3 regions of the Brevibacterium sp. JSBI002 genome follow, and region 2 is predicted to be linked to each of the others. Evidence: riboswitches for the same ligand, from Rfam matches in the RefSeq annotation. Region 2 holds a riboswitch; each other region holds the start of a gene.
What was found. A riboswitch is a leader RNA that binds a small molecule or an ion and turns the genes downstream of it on or off. The one in region 2 is predicted to bind thiamine pyrophosphate.

Region 1 (4,492 bases), 750 kb from region 2:
ACATGCACGTTCGGGGATCCTGACACTACCCGTCCGAAGCTGAGAAAGGCCTGATGAAAATGCCCGGAAACGGCACCGTCACCTGGGACGATACGCGGGAATGTGACGCCCACTACAGTAGGTTCTCACCGATTTCTCAGATGTGCGCGTCGCCACTTTCGGAGTGAAGATACGCCATCGAGACCTCCTCTGGAGCAACCTCACCCGGCTCGAGTTCCAGCAGTTGAAAACACGGGAGATCCAACCCCGCTTCGAGAGTGAGCACAAACCGGAATCTGCTGGCCGGGAGCTGCTCGCCGATGCCCATCTGCAGCTCGCCGCAGGCACATTCGGTTTCGCTGCCCGCGCCCGTGCCGGTGTCGTGAGCGGAGTCGTCCATACCGTCGTCGGCGACCATGAGGTTGACGGCGAAACAGGGCGCTGCCAGTTCGACGAGGTTCACGTCCTGACTTCCGAGGAAATGTTCCGCGCGCAACGCCGGCACCGGGTGCACGATTCTGTCGATCTCCAGGACCACCTCGGCGGTGGGGAGGAAGGTGCGCGCCACTCCGGGCAGCGCTGAGAACGGGCCCACGCGTTCGAGTCGAGCGATGCTCAACCGCCAAGGACGCAGCCCCGGAGTCAGCTGCGCGGAGTCAGCCAGGGAGACGAGCTCAGTGGTCTGACCGGCACCATTGGCCCACAGGACAGGATTACGGTCGGCAAACGAGGCGAGCGCGCGCATGACTCAGCACACCACGGACGGGTGGGGCCGCCTCGGTGATGGTGTGGTCATCCTTTGCACAGGCAGAACGGGTGACCGGCCGGGTCGAGGAACACGCGGAACGTCTCTCCCGGCTGCTCTGGGGCCTTGCCCGCACCGATCTCGAGCACGGACTCCTCAGCAACATCGAGGTCGTCGACGATGACGTCGAGGTGCATCTGCTGCGGGTGGGCCTGACCGGGCCAGCTGGGCGCGTGGTAGTCCTCGACCTGCTGAATGCACAGCGGGGGCCAAGAATCGGAGGTGACTTCCGCCCAGGTGCCGTCCTCCTCGACCGCGACCTTCCAATCGAGGAGCTGGCCGTAGAACTCTGCGAGCTCGGCGGCGTCGGGAGCATCGAGTACGACCACAGGTTGCTTTGCGATAGCCATGACCTGAGTCTACGCCGCACCACGGACATGACGAAGGGGCCAACGACGGTCGGGGTGGCGTAAGATCGTTGAGCAGATCCGCCGGGCGAGCGATCGCGCCGGCACCCCGAGCAAAGGTGCGCGATGAGTTCTCACATGCTGCCCGTCGGCAATGCTGCCGCGGTGCACATCATCCACGACAATCCGGAATGGATCGCCCCGTTCACGGATGCGCTCGACCGCCTCGGCGTCGCCCATGTCGAATGGCTGCTGCCCGAGACCACGATCGATCTTGCCGCGGAACCCCCTGCCGGGCTGTTCTGGTCGCGGCTGTCGGCGTCGGCGCACACCCGGACCGATCCGTATGTGAAGGAGTACGGACGTGCGGTCCTCGACTGGCTCGCCGCCGCCGGCCGCCGAGTCATCAACGGTCGCGACGTCTATGAGCTCGAGGTCAGCAAGATCCGTCAGCATCGCGAGCTGGCTGGCCGGGGCTTCGACGTGCCGCGCACCGCGGCCGCGTTCGGACCGCGGGCGCTCGTCGAGGCCGCGGCCGGCTTCACTCCCCCGTTCATCACGAAGCACAATCAGGGCGGCAAGGGCCTCGGTGTGCGTCGCTTCGACTCCCGTGCCGAACTCGAGGCGGTCGCCGATGAGTTCGCGCCCGGTGGAGCGAATGCGCCGATCGACGGCATCACCCTCATCCAGGAGTATGTGCAGCCTGCCCAGCCGTTTATCACCCGTGCCGAATTCATCGGCGGACGCTTCCACTATGCGGTGCGCGTCGACGTCTCAGGTGGGTCATTCGAGCTGTGCCCGGCCGATGCCTGCACGATTCCGGGTGCCGGGCCCGATCCCGACGTCGAGGCGGTCCCCCAGTTCGCCCGCCGTGAGGAGATCACGGCCGGAACACCGCTCATCGCCGGGCTCGAGACGCTGTTGGCCGACCTCGGCATCGAGATCGCCGGCATCGAGTTCATCGAGACCGCCGACGGCCGTCAGGTCGTCTACGACATCAACACGAACACGAACTACAACCCATCCGTCGAGTCCGCCGAGCAGTCGGCAGGTCGTCAGCCTGCCGCGGACCGTATCGCCGATTTCATCGCCGATGCCCTCGCCGAGGCGGCCCCACAGTCGGTATCCCCCGCCGGGCCCGCAGCGTGGTGATAGTGTCGAAGTGCTACAGGGGAGCGCCGAAAGGACCGGCGCTGAGAGTGCGCATGCAGACCCTTTGAACCTGATCCGGTGAACACCGGCGGAGGGAGTGGACAAGCAATGACCACCACAGATTTCGACACATCGATCACCGTGGACGCCTACGGAGCGGTATCAGCACTGGTGAGTTCGACCAGCTGGCAGTGGACGGGAGCCGTCGAACACCGGTTCGTCCGGGAGCTCTTCGCCGGCCGCATCGACGACACGGTAATGCGCGACTATCTGGTGCAGGACTATCAGTTCTTCGAGTCGTTTCTGTCGATGCTCGGCGCGTGCGTGGCCCACGCCGATGAACTCGAGGCGAAGCTGCGGTTCGCCCGACAGCTGGGAATGCTCGTCGCCGATGAGGACACCTACTTCGTCGACTCCTTCGCCGAATTGGGAGTCGATACAGCCGATTATCTCCACCCGGAACTGACCGCCCCGACGGTTGGGTTCCGCGATCTCATGGACTCGTCAGTCGCTTCGGCGTCGTATCCGCAGCTGCTCGTCGTCCTCGTTGTCGCCGAATGGCTCTATCTCGACTGGGCCGAGTCCCGGATGGACATGCCGCCGCGACATATTCACCGAGGCTGGATCGACCTCCACCGAGGCGAGGCCTTTCACGGGTGGGTGCAGTTCCTCGTCGACGAGCTCGAGCGCGTATTTCCCTCCGGCGACGCCGAAGCCGCCGAGTCCCTGACCCGCGTGTGGCGGCACGCCGTCGACCTCGAATGCGCTTTCTTCGACAACGTGTACGACAACTGAGCCGCCAGGGAACGCACACCGCAGCCGCACACCTCACTGACCTAGACTGGCCCCATGAGCACAGGTGTAGATGCAGTCGTCGTCGGATCCGGCCCGAACGGCATGGCCGCCGCCGTCACCATGGCCCGTGCCGGGCTGAGCGTCGAAGTTTACGAGGCTCAGCCGACGATCGGCGGCGGCGCCCGCACCCTCGACCTCGGTCTGGCCCCCGGCGTCACTCATGACATCTGCTCGGCCGTCCACCCACTGGCCATCGCCAGCCCCTTCTTCGTCGACTTCGATCTGCGCGCCCGCGGCCTCGAGTTCACCACCCCCGAGGTCTCCTACGCCCAGCCCCTCGACGGCAAGCCCGCCGCGCTGGCCTTCCACGATCTCGAGAAGACGGTCGACCACCTCGGCGCGGCCGGACCGGAATGGCGGCGATTCTTCGCCCCGCTGCTCGATCGGGTCGATGACGCGATCTGGCTCTCCCTCGGGGACAAACGTTCCGTACCGGAGACCCTGCGCGATCTCCCCGGCATCGCGAACGTCGTCAAGTTCGGCCTGCGACTCCTGTCCCAGGCCAGCCCCGCATGGAACATTCCGCTCTCCCACGAATCGTCCCAGGCCCTGTTCACCGGAGTCGCCGCGCACGCGATCGGCGGATTGCCGGCCATGGGCACCGCGGCCACGGCCACGATGCTCTCGACCGTCGCCCACGCGGGCGGCTGGCCCTCCCCCATCGGCGGATCGCAGTCGATCATCGACTACCTCGTCGCCGACCTCGAAGCCCACGGCGGAACCGTGCACACGGATGCGCGCATCGACCACGTATCGGACATGCCCGCTGCCCGCGCCTACCTGCTCGACACCTCGGCGCTGAACGCCGCGCAGATCTTCTCCGGCCTCATCCCGAGCCACGTCGACAAAGCTCTGCGCAGCTTCAAACACGGCAACGCCGCTGCCAAGGTCGACTTCGTCCTCGACGGCCCGGCCCCCTGGTCCGATCCCGCGGTCGGACGTGCCGGCACTATCCACATCGGCGGATCCCGGGCGCAGATGGCCGCCGCCGAGGCACAGGTGATGTCCGGTCGCATGCCCGCCGATCCCGTGTGCCTCGTCTCGGATCCGACCGTCTTCGACCCATCCCGCGAGGTGAACGGCCTGCGACCGCTGTGGACGTATGCGCACGTGCCCTTCGACTGCCCGCTCGACCCGACCGAGTACATCACCCGCCAGCTCGAACGCTTCGCCCCGGGCTTCCGCGACCGCATCGTCGCGCACAACGCGATCCCCGCCTCCGAGATGGCCGGCCACAACCAGAACTACATCGGCGGGGACATCGCCACCGGCATCGTCTCCTTCTACCGGATGATGGCCCGCCCGCGCACCAGCTGGGACAACTACAGCCTCGGCGTGCCCGGTGCCTACCTGT
Region 2 (4,492 bases):
GGGCGGGCGACCGCCCGGGGCGATGGTCACCTATCCAGGTGCCAGGGACACAACACTGCCCCGCGCAGAAGCCGGGATCGAACTGCCCGGAACGATCTATTTCGCCGGCGAGTCCAAGGTGTGGGGCGGCGGCATGGCCTTCTACGATCATTTCCTCCCCGGACCGACCCCCGCCAAGGCCTACCTCATCACTGCCGAACAGTTCGCCGATGTGGCGGCACAGGAGATGCACCGACCGCCCGAACCAGACAGTCCGCTGGAACGCCTCGTCTTCGATCTGGCAGCCGGCAGCTCCCACTCTCTGGGGCCGGGCGGGTACGAGACGCTGCTCGTCCTCGATGATGTCGACGGTGTCCCGATGGTCACGTTCACCGCCGCGCATCGTTCGTCAGACGTCGAACACGCTCAGCCGCAGGAGCCGTATCTGGCGATGCTGCGCACCGGCATTGCCGAAGTCAGAGCCGCTTCTGGGCTTCCCCTGCCCGCAGCTGCACAAGTGTGAGGTCGAGCAGCGGAGTCGCCACTTCCAGATCCTCCGCCTTGATCGACAGGTCGCCGAGGATGTGCTCCGTTTCGCTCGGCAGCCCCGCCATCACATCCCGGTAGAGGGATGAGGTGAAGGCGGAACCGTCCTCGGTGAGCATCTTGATAGTCATGGCGTGGGAGGCTTCCGACACCGGGTGTCCTGCCGCAGCCGCCACGGCTTCGAGTTCATCGATGATGGCATACACGTGCGATCTGCCGCCGGCTTCCATGATCGCTCCGACCGGGGCGCGGAACAGGCAGGTGACGACTCCTGCCGCGGCGATGAAGATCCATTTCTCCCACAGCCCGTCGATGATTCCATCGACGGTCTGGAGTTTGAATCCGGGCACATCGAGCGCCTCGGAGATGCGTGTGGGCACTTCGGCGCCGTGGAGATCTCCGATGGTCATCACGGCCAGGTCGGTGAGCTGGACGACGGCTCCGTCCCTGATGGTGCCGACGATCTTGACGAACCCTCCGAGCACCTGTCCGGGGTATCTGCTCTGCAGCTTCTCGATCTGAGCCATGCCGTTGAGGAACGGAATGATCGTTGTCTGCTCGCCCACAGCCGGTCCGATATCGGCGATGACCGAGTCGAGTCCACCCGCTTTGACCGCGACGATAACGAGGTCGAAGGTTCGTGGTGCGGCTGTGAGTTCCTCAGCGGTGATGACATCGACCTGATTCGTCCGATCATCACCGAGTGCAGTGAAGCGCAGCCCCTCAGCGCGGACCGTCTCCGCCCGTGCCTGCCGGAGCAGGAAAGTGACATCGCGTCCGGCCTCCTGCAGATAGGTGCCGAACGCTCCGCCGGTCGCCCCCGCCCCGGCGATGAGAATCGACAGGTCGGCACCAGTGCCGATTCCGTCGGATGCGCTGTCAGCTGCTTGGGTCATTCCAACTCCTCCTTGAGCTCCCGCGCGGCCGCAGCGGGATCCTCAGCCGAGGCTATCGCACGGACGACGACGGCACGCCTCGCGCCCGCCTGACGGATCGCATCCAGCCTCTCCCCCGTCGCGATACCGCCGATCGCGAACCACGGTTTGGCCGCCTCGGCGGCGGTTGCGGTCAGCAGCGCCGTCCCCACAGAGGCGCGGCCTGGCTTCGTCGGGGTCTCCCAGACCGGCCCGACACAGAAATAGTCGGTCTCCGGGTCCGCCTCGGCGGCGAGCGCCTGCTCGAGGGAATGGGTCGAGCGGCCGAGGATGACATCGGGTCCGAGCACAGCCCTGGCCTGAGCACTGGCGAGGTCGCCTTGACCGACGTGGAAGACGTCGGCGTCGGTCAGCAGCGCAACGTCGGCACGGTCATTGACTGAGAAGAGCTTGTCGTGACGGGCGGCGATATCTTTGAGGACCTCCAATGCCGCGATCTCGGCGCGGGCCTCGAGGCTCTTGTCCCTCAGTTGGATGATGTCGACACCTCCACGGTAGGCGGCGTCGAGGAACTCGGCGAGGTCGCCCTGACCGGTCCGGGCATCGGTGCACAGGTAGAGCTTCGCCTCTGCCAGTCGCGCCTCTCTCCAGGCTCTCTTCGTCTGGCGCGCCGTAGTGCGCGGTGGCATCTGTGTGGTCATGGTCATAGAGTAGAGGAGTTCGCGGGAGCCTCCCAACGAGGCTGAGAGGGCGTAAGAGCCGACCGCCAGACCTGATGCGGATCATGCCGCCGGAGGGAGAAGCTGTGAGAGTCATTGTCGTCGGCGCCGGGATCATCGGCCTGTCCACGGCCTGGTATCTGCGCCGCCTCGGTACCGAAGTCACCATCATCGATCCTGCGCCCGCTCAGGGTGCGAGCCATGCTGCCGCAGGGATGCTCGCTCCCGCCGCCGAGGTGGTCTGGGGGCAGACTCCCCTGTACCCGCTGATGCGAGCCTCCGCGCAGATGTATCCTCAGTTCTCCGCCGAGGTGGCGAGCGCCGCTGGCAGCGATCTCGGTTTTTCGGATGCCGGAACATTGGTGTGCGCCGGTGACCGAGCTGATCTGCAGGCTCTGCGGGAGCTGCGCGATGCACAATCGCGGTCCGGTTTCGCCACCGAGCTCATCACCGGCAGTGCTGCCCGCCGGGTTGAGCCGTCGTTGTCGCCTGCCGTCGCCGGGGCCGTGCACATTCCAGGCGATCACTCGATCGACCCCCGTCGGCTCACTGCCGCATTGCTGACTGTCCTGTCCTCTGACTCAGGAGGCTTCATTCGCCAGCGGGCGGCCAGCCTGATCAATGACGGCGATACGACTGTGGGAGTCGCACTGGGCGATGGCCGCCGGTTGGAGGCCGATCAGGTGATCATCTGCGCCGGCGGCGCTGTGTCCGCGATCGTCGGTGCCCCGCAGCTGCCTCTGCGTGAGGTCTGGGGTGATGTTCTGCGACTGCGTGCCCCCACCGAGGCGACTCCGCTGCTGAGCCGCACCATCCGCGGGCTGGTCAATGGTCGCCCCGTCTACCTGGTTCCTCGCCCGGACGGCGAGATCGTGCTCGGTGCCAGTTCGCGTGAGGACGGACTCTCCGGCACTCCGGCCGGGGCGATTCACCGGCTGCTCGCCGACGGGCAGCGACTGGTCCCGGGCATCCTCGACGCGGAGATCACCGATATCACCACCCGTGCCCGGCCGGGTTCTCCGGACGACCTGCCGATGATCGGCCGCATCGATCCCGGCTGCATCGTGAGCACCGGTTATTTCCGCCACGGCATCCTCTTGGCCCCGTTCGGCGGCAGGCTCGGTGCCGAGCTCGCCCTGGGCGTCGCCTCCGACTGGCCTCCTGACGGGACGCTCGAGTCCGTGTCCCCACACCGCTTCACCACAGACCACACCAGTGCCTACCCGATGAGGAGCATCTCATGACCGACCACGACCACTCACCGACCATCGTCCTCAACGGCGCTCGCCATGAGCTGCCGGGTGCCACCTCGGCGCTCGACCTCATCGCCGACGTCACCGGACGGGAGCTGAACCCCGATGGGACACCAGCCGACGGCGGCCGGCTGGGCATCGCCCTGGCCGTCGACGGTGAAGTCATCCGTCGCGGTGCCTGGTCCGATTGCACCCTGGCCGACGGGCACACCGTCGACATCGTCACCGCTGTGCAGGGAGGTTGAGATGACCTGGACGATCGATGATGTGGAGATGTCGTCTCGCCTCGTGATGGGCACGGGAGGGGCGAGTTCCCTGAGCATCCTCGAAGACGCACTCGTGGCTTCGGGAACCGAGCTGACGACTGTGGCGATGCGCCGTTTCGACGCCGAGTCCCGGGACTCGGTATTCACCATGCTCCAGCGTCTGGGTATTCGGGTGCTGCCGAACACCGCCGGCTGCTATACGGCCAGGGATGCCGTGCTCACCGCTCGACTGGCGAGGGAGGCCCTGGAGACGAACTGGGTGAAGCTCGAGGTCATCGCCGATGAGGACACCCTGTTGCCGGATCCCATCGAACTCTTCGCCGCGGCCGAGGAGCTCGTCCTCGACGGGTTCACGGTCTTCGCCTACACGAACGACGATCCGGCCCTGGCGAAACGTCTGGAGGACGCCGGTGTGGCTGTGGTGATGCCGGCGGGAGCTCCGATCGGCAGCGGGCTGGGCATCCTCAACCCTCACAACATCGAGACCATCGTCTCCCGTGCACAGGTGCCCGTCATCCTCGACGCCGGTGTCGGTACCGCCTCCGATGCCGCCCTGGCGATGGAGCTCGGGTGCACCGCGGTGCTGCTGGCCTCGGCCGTCACCCGCGCCCACGATGCTCACGCCATGGCCCGGGCGATGGCTTTGGCCGTCGAGGCCGGGCATCTCGCTGGCGGTGCAGGGAGGATTCCCAAACGTCCGTTGGCATTGGCATCATCGCCGTTCGACGGAATGGTCGCAGCACAATGACCGCCGCTGCCACCACTCCGACATCGCTGCCTCCGCTCGTCGACCCCGTGGAATCCCTGTCCCGGACGGAGCTGGAACGCTACTCCCGGCACCTGAGCCTGCCGGG
Region 3 (4,492 bases), 450 kb from region 2:
TGTTCCAAGGCATCGAGGAACATCTCCACCAACCCCGCCCACGTCAGTGCATCCTGACCGAAGGTCGGCTCATCGACGATGAGCACCCGGGGCCGGGGAGCCAGCATCGCCGCCACCGACAGGCGACGCTTCTCCCCACCTGAGAGACTCTGCGGATGAGCCTGCGCCAACCCGGTGAGCCCGAGCCCCTCAAGAAGCTCATCCACCCGAGCCCGCGACTCGGCGGCAGGCCACCCGGCCAGCCGGGGACCCAGCTCGAGTTCGGCCGCCACGCTCGAGGTGAGGAACTGGTGCGCCGGTTCCTGGAAGACCATGCCGATGCGCGCCGCCAGCTGCTTCGACGGCCAGGCGAACGGCCGGGGTCGTTTGGCTCCATCTTGCAAGGCCGCCTCGGCGAGGACCTGCCCGGAGAATTCGGGCAGCAGACCCGCCAAGGTCAGGGCCGTCGTCGATTTGCCTGCCCCGTTCGCACCGACGATCCCGAGCGCCTGCCCGGCACGCAGGCTCAGGTCCAGGTCGGTCGCGGCGGGGGCGGCCATGCGTGGTCGAGCAACGCTGAGCCGATCTGTGCGCAGCAGAACCTCGCCGAGGCGGCTCGTCGTCCTATCGATTCCTGCGGTTCCGCCTCGGCGCGGGGCGGGGGAGTGCCGCGGCATCCAGATTCCGCAGTCGACGAGTGTGTCGGTCAGGTCGGGATCGGAGAAGATCTGCGCGGGCGGACCTTGGGCAGCGATGCCGTCGCGGCCGAGTACGATGACCCGGTCGACGTGATCGATCCACAGCTCGACCCGGTGTTCGACGACGAGCATTGTCGCCGCAGTCTCGGCCTGCACGGTGAGCACGGCGTCGCGGACCTCGGTGGCCGAGGCTGGATCGATATTGGCCGTCGGTTCGTCGAGGACGATGACCTCCGGGGCCATCGCATGGATCCCGGCCAGAGCCAGCCGCTGCTTCTGCCCACCGGACAGAGCGGCACTCGGATGCTCCGGCGGCAGATCGAGCCCCAACGCCCGCAGCGACTCGGGAATCCGGGCTTCGATGGCCTCGGCCGGGAGTCCGAGGTTCTCCATCCCGAACGCCACATCATCGCCGATGCGAGAGAAGATCACCTGCGAATCGGGATCTTGGAGGACCAGCCCGGTGCTGCCTCGGCGAGGATCCGGTTTCTCGCCGCCGACGAGGAGTTCACCGGTGGCCTCACCCGATTCCTCGGGCAGGACACCGGCGACAGCGTGGAGGAACGTCGATTTGCCGGCCCCGGAGGCGCCGAGCAGCAGCACCTTCTCTCCGGCCGCGATCTGCAGATCGAGCGGACCGACTGCCGGCCGGTCACGGTCGGTGTGCGTCAATGAGAAGCCGGCGGCCGTGATCGGCAGCGCCATCAGCGCAGACGGCCGGAAGCGAAGGAGCGCAGCGCTCCGGTGGCCGCGATCGCCCGATAGGCGAACCAAGCGCCGATCCCGGAGATGACGAGACCGGAGACGATCGCGCAGACTGCGTAGATCGCCTGGAAGCCGAACTGCCATTCGGCGTTGTACATGATGTTCTCGCTCACGGCCATGAACGCAGCTGCCAGCATGCCCGAAGCGGCGGTGACCCACAGGGTGAAGCGCTTGTAGCCGAAGGCGGCGAAGACGAGTTCGGCGCCGAGGCCCTGCAGCAGACCCGAGAGCAGAACTGTCGCTCCGAAGTGGGAGCCGAGGACGGCTTCGACGATGGCGGCGATGAGTTCGCACAGGAGCGCGGCACCGGGTTTGCGGATGATGGCACCGGCGAGCGGACCGGCCAGCACCCAGAGTCCTGCGATGAGACCGATCGACGGCGGGAATGCCTGGAATGCGAGTTCGAGGACCTTCCAGCTCAGCGCCAACACCCAGAACACGAGCCCCACGGCGATGCCGAGAACAGCGGTGGTGACATAGTCGACCACCCGCCACTGCTTGGATTTCGGCGCCGCGGTGAAGGCGCGTGAAGGGGTGGGGGTGGTGTTCGGCGTGGTGGTATTCGGCATTGTGCCTCCTCATGTCAAGGAGGGGTGAAGAGTCTCGACTTCCTTCGGCGGTGCTAACCGCATCAGGTTCGAGGGTCTGCAGCTTCTTCTGCACTCTCAGCGCTCCTGACGGCGCTCCCCTGTCGTAGCCACCACTGTACAACAGGGAAGCGACGCGGAGTCCGGGATCGGAAGCGACCCGGGGGCCGGGATCGGTCATCGAGGATTCACTTCCCGTTCCCCTTCCCGTCGACGGCTTCGAACGATCGGACACTACTGGTCAGTAGGAATGGGCGGGTGAATACGCATCGACTCAAGAGACCGCTCAGTGCCCTGTCCGCCGCCACCCTGCTCGCCGCTCTGGTGGCGGCCCCGGTGCCCGTGCGTGCCGAACCATCTCTCGGTTCCGGAGGGTCGACCGCGGCCCAGGGCACGAACGCTGACTCTGCTCAGACTCCCAGCCCGGACCGGACGGATTCGCCCGCCGAGGCGGATGCGGGGAGTGAGGCGATCACCGATCCCGTTCTGCAGGTCGGGGCCGACTCCACGGCACGCAACCTCTCGTGGATGAGTGAGAGTTCCGGTGGGGGAGAGGTCCGGTGGGCGCCGGCCAGTGAGGTCGACGGCGGAAAGCTCCCCGCCGATGCTGACAGGGCTGAGACCACGGACTCCGGCCTTGCCACCGACCTCAAGCGTCACTTCAACCATGCGAGCATGACCGACCTGGAACCCGACACCGAATACGCCTACCAGGTCGGCAGCCATGAGGACGGGTTCACCGAGGTGCAGCAGTTCACCACAGGATCGTCCGGAGGAGATGACGAATTCCTCGTCTTCGGCGACCCCCAGGTCGGCGCCGGAGGCGGAGATCCCGACGACGCGGCCGGTTGGGACCGGACCCTGAGTTCGGCCGTGGCCACCGCCGACGACCCGAGCTTCTTCTACTCGTTGGGAGACCAGGTCAACTCCGCCGGCAACCAGGAGCAGTACGCTCAGTACCTGGCACCGGAAGCCACCCGGACGATCCCGCAGGCGACGACGATCGGCAACCACGATGTGTCATCGAAAGCCTACGAGCAGCACTTCAACCGACCCAATGTCAGCCAGGACCACGGCGGTGGCGGCGTCATCACCTCCGGCGGCGACTACTGGTTCATCGAAGACGGGGTCCTGTTCCTCAACATCAACTCGAACAGCCCTGACATGGACGCCCACGCCGAGTTCATCGACGAGGTCGTCGCTGAGCACGGAGACCATGCGCGCTGGACGGTTCTCGGGTTCCACCACTCGATCTATTCGACGGCAACCCATTGGAGCGACCTCGATGTGAAGCGGCTGCGGAAGGCGATCCCTCCGGTCGCGGCCCGCAATGACATCGACCTCGTCGTCTCCGGCCACGACCACATCTATAACCGCACCTTCCTCATGGACGGCGAAGGCAAGCCCGTTGAGGGCTCCGAAGCGGGAGCCGAGGAGGAGAAGGAAGACGGGCAGACGCTTTACCTCACGCTGACCTCGTCATCGGGGTCGAAGTTCTATGACTACGTTCCCGGCCTCGACTGGGAAGGGAAGAGCGTCCACAACGACGTGCCCGCCTTCACCCGGGTCCTAGTCAGCGACGAAGCGCTGCGGGCGACGACCTATGAGGTGCCGGCAGGCGGGGCGCCGGCCGATGGTGAACGCGCGGAAGCTCAGGCCGCATCTGAGCAGATCGACGATGTCGAACTCAGGCACGCCGAGGCGGAAGAACCTGCCCCGGATGATGACGCGGAGGCCGACGCCGGTTCCGGAGCCGGCGCCGCGGCGGATGGTTCGGACGCCGAATCAGACGCCGGTGCGGGGGCCGGGGCTGAAGCGGATGGCCCTGATGCCGGATCAGAGGCCGGCGCCGGAGTCGAAGCGGATGGCGCGGGAGAAGACGCAGACGCCGGCGCGGCGGGAGCCGGAGCCGACGGTTCGGAGAGCGATTCGGACGGTTCGGACGACGGTGCGGTATCGGCAGATACCGATGGCGGCACTAACGCAACCGGTTCGAATGCCGACGCTCATGCCGCAGGCGCCAACGACGACGGGAACGGAACAGACTCGGGGACAGCAGATGCCGGCACCGCCGACTCTGGCGCCGAGGCAAGCGGTACCGAGGCGAACGCCGCAGGGACGGGCGATGATTCGGATTCCTCCGGGACCGCCTCGGCGGGTGGGGGCGGAGACCTGCCCCGCACCGGCGATGGGCTTGCGCTGCCCTTGGCTGTCGGCGCGGGGGCGCTGGCACTCGGCGCGACGCTCCTCGTTGCGAGCCGTCGCCGCCGAGGTGCCGGGCTCAGCTGATCAGCACAGCCTTGCTGATCAGCACGGCGCCGCCGATCAGCTCGGAACCACCATGACCGGGCCTTCGGCATGGTTGAGGACTCCACGCGAGACGGATCCCAGCAGAGCGCTGCGGATCCTTCCGCGCCCACGGGTTCCCATCACCGTGAGCTGTGCGCGCGAGGTGATCTCGAC

Region 1: linked by a shared signal. The riboswitch ahead of LJ362_RS02915 (TenA family protein) and the one ahead of thiO (glycine oxidase ThiO) in region 2 are both predicted to bind thiamine pyrophosphate.
Region 3: linked by a shared signal. The riboswitch ahead of LJ362_RS04310 (ECF transporter S component) and the one ahead of thiO (glycine oxidase ThiO) in region 2 are both predicted to bind thiamine pyrophosphate.

What each region holds. Positions count from the first base shown of each region.
Region 1 covers NZ_CP110341.1:678,202-682,693, reverse strand. The annotation lists gene LJ362_RS02930 (HutD family protein) at 137-724, opposite strand; gene LJ362_RS02925 (VOC family protein) at 772-1,134, opposite strand; gene LJ362_RS02920 (ATP-grasp domain-containing protein) at 1,258-2,283, shown strand; TPP riboswitch at 2,291-2,397, shown strand; gene LJ362_RS02915 (TenA family protein) at 2,392-3,078, shown strand; gene LJ362_RS02910 (phytoene desaturase family protein) at 3,133-4,492, shown strand, end outside.
Region 2 covers NZ_CP110341.1:1,428,897-1,433,388, reverse strand. The annotation lists gene LJ362_RS06495 (DedA family protein) at 1-502, shown strand, start outside; gene LJ362_RS06490 (ketopantoate reductase family protein) at 456-1,421, opposite strand; gene thiE (thiamine phosphate synthase) at 1,418-2,101, opposite strand; TPP riboswitch at 2,113-2,216, shown strand; gene thiO (glycine oxidase ThiO) at 2,206-3,363, shown strand; gene thiS (sulfur carrier protein ThiS) at 3,360-3,617, shown strand; gene LJ362_RS06470 (thiazole synthase) at 3,619-4,386, shown strand; gene moeB (molybdopterin-synthase adenylyltransferase MoeB) at 4,383-4,492, shown strand, end outside.
Region 3 covers NZ_CP110341.1:983,196-987,687, forward strand. The annotation lists gene LJ362_RS04305 (ABC transporter ATP-binding protein) at 1-1,382, opposite strand, end outside; gene LJ362_RS04310 (ECF transporter S component) at 1,382-2,011, opposite strand; TPP riboswitch at 2,034-2,142, opposite strand; gene LJ362_RS04315 (FN3 domain-containing metallophosphoesterase family protein) at 2,288-4,318, shown strand; gene LJ362_RS04320 (universal stress protein) at 4,355-4,492, opposite strand, start outside.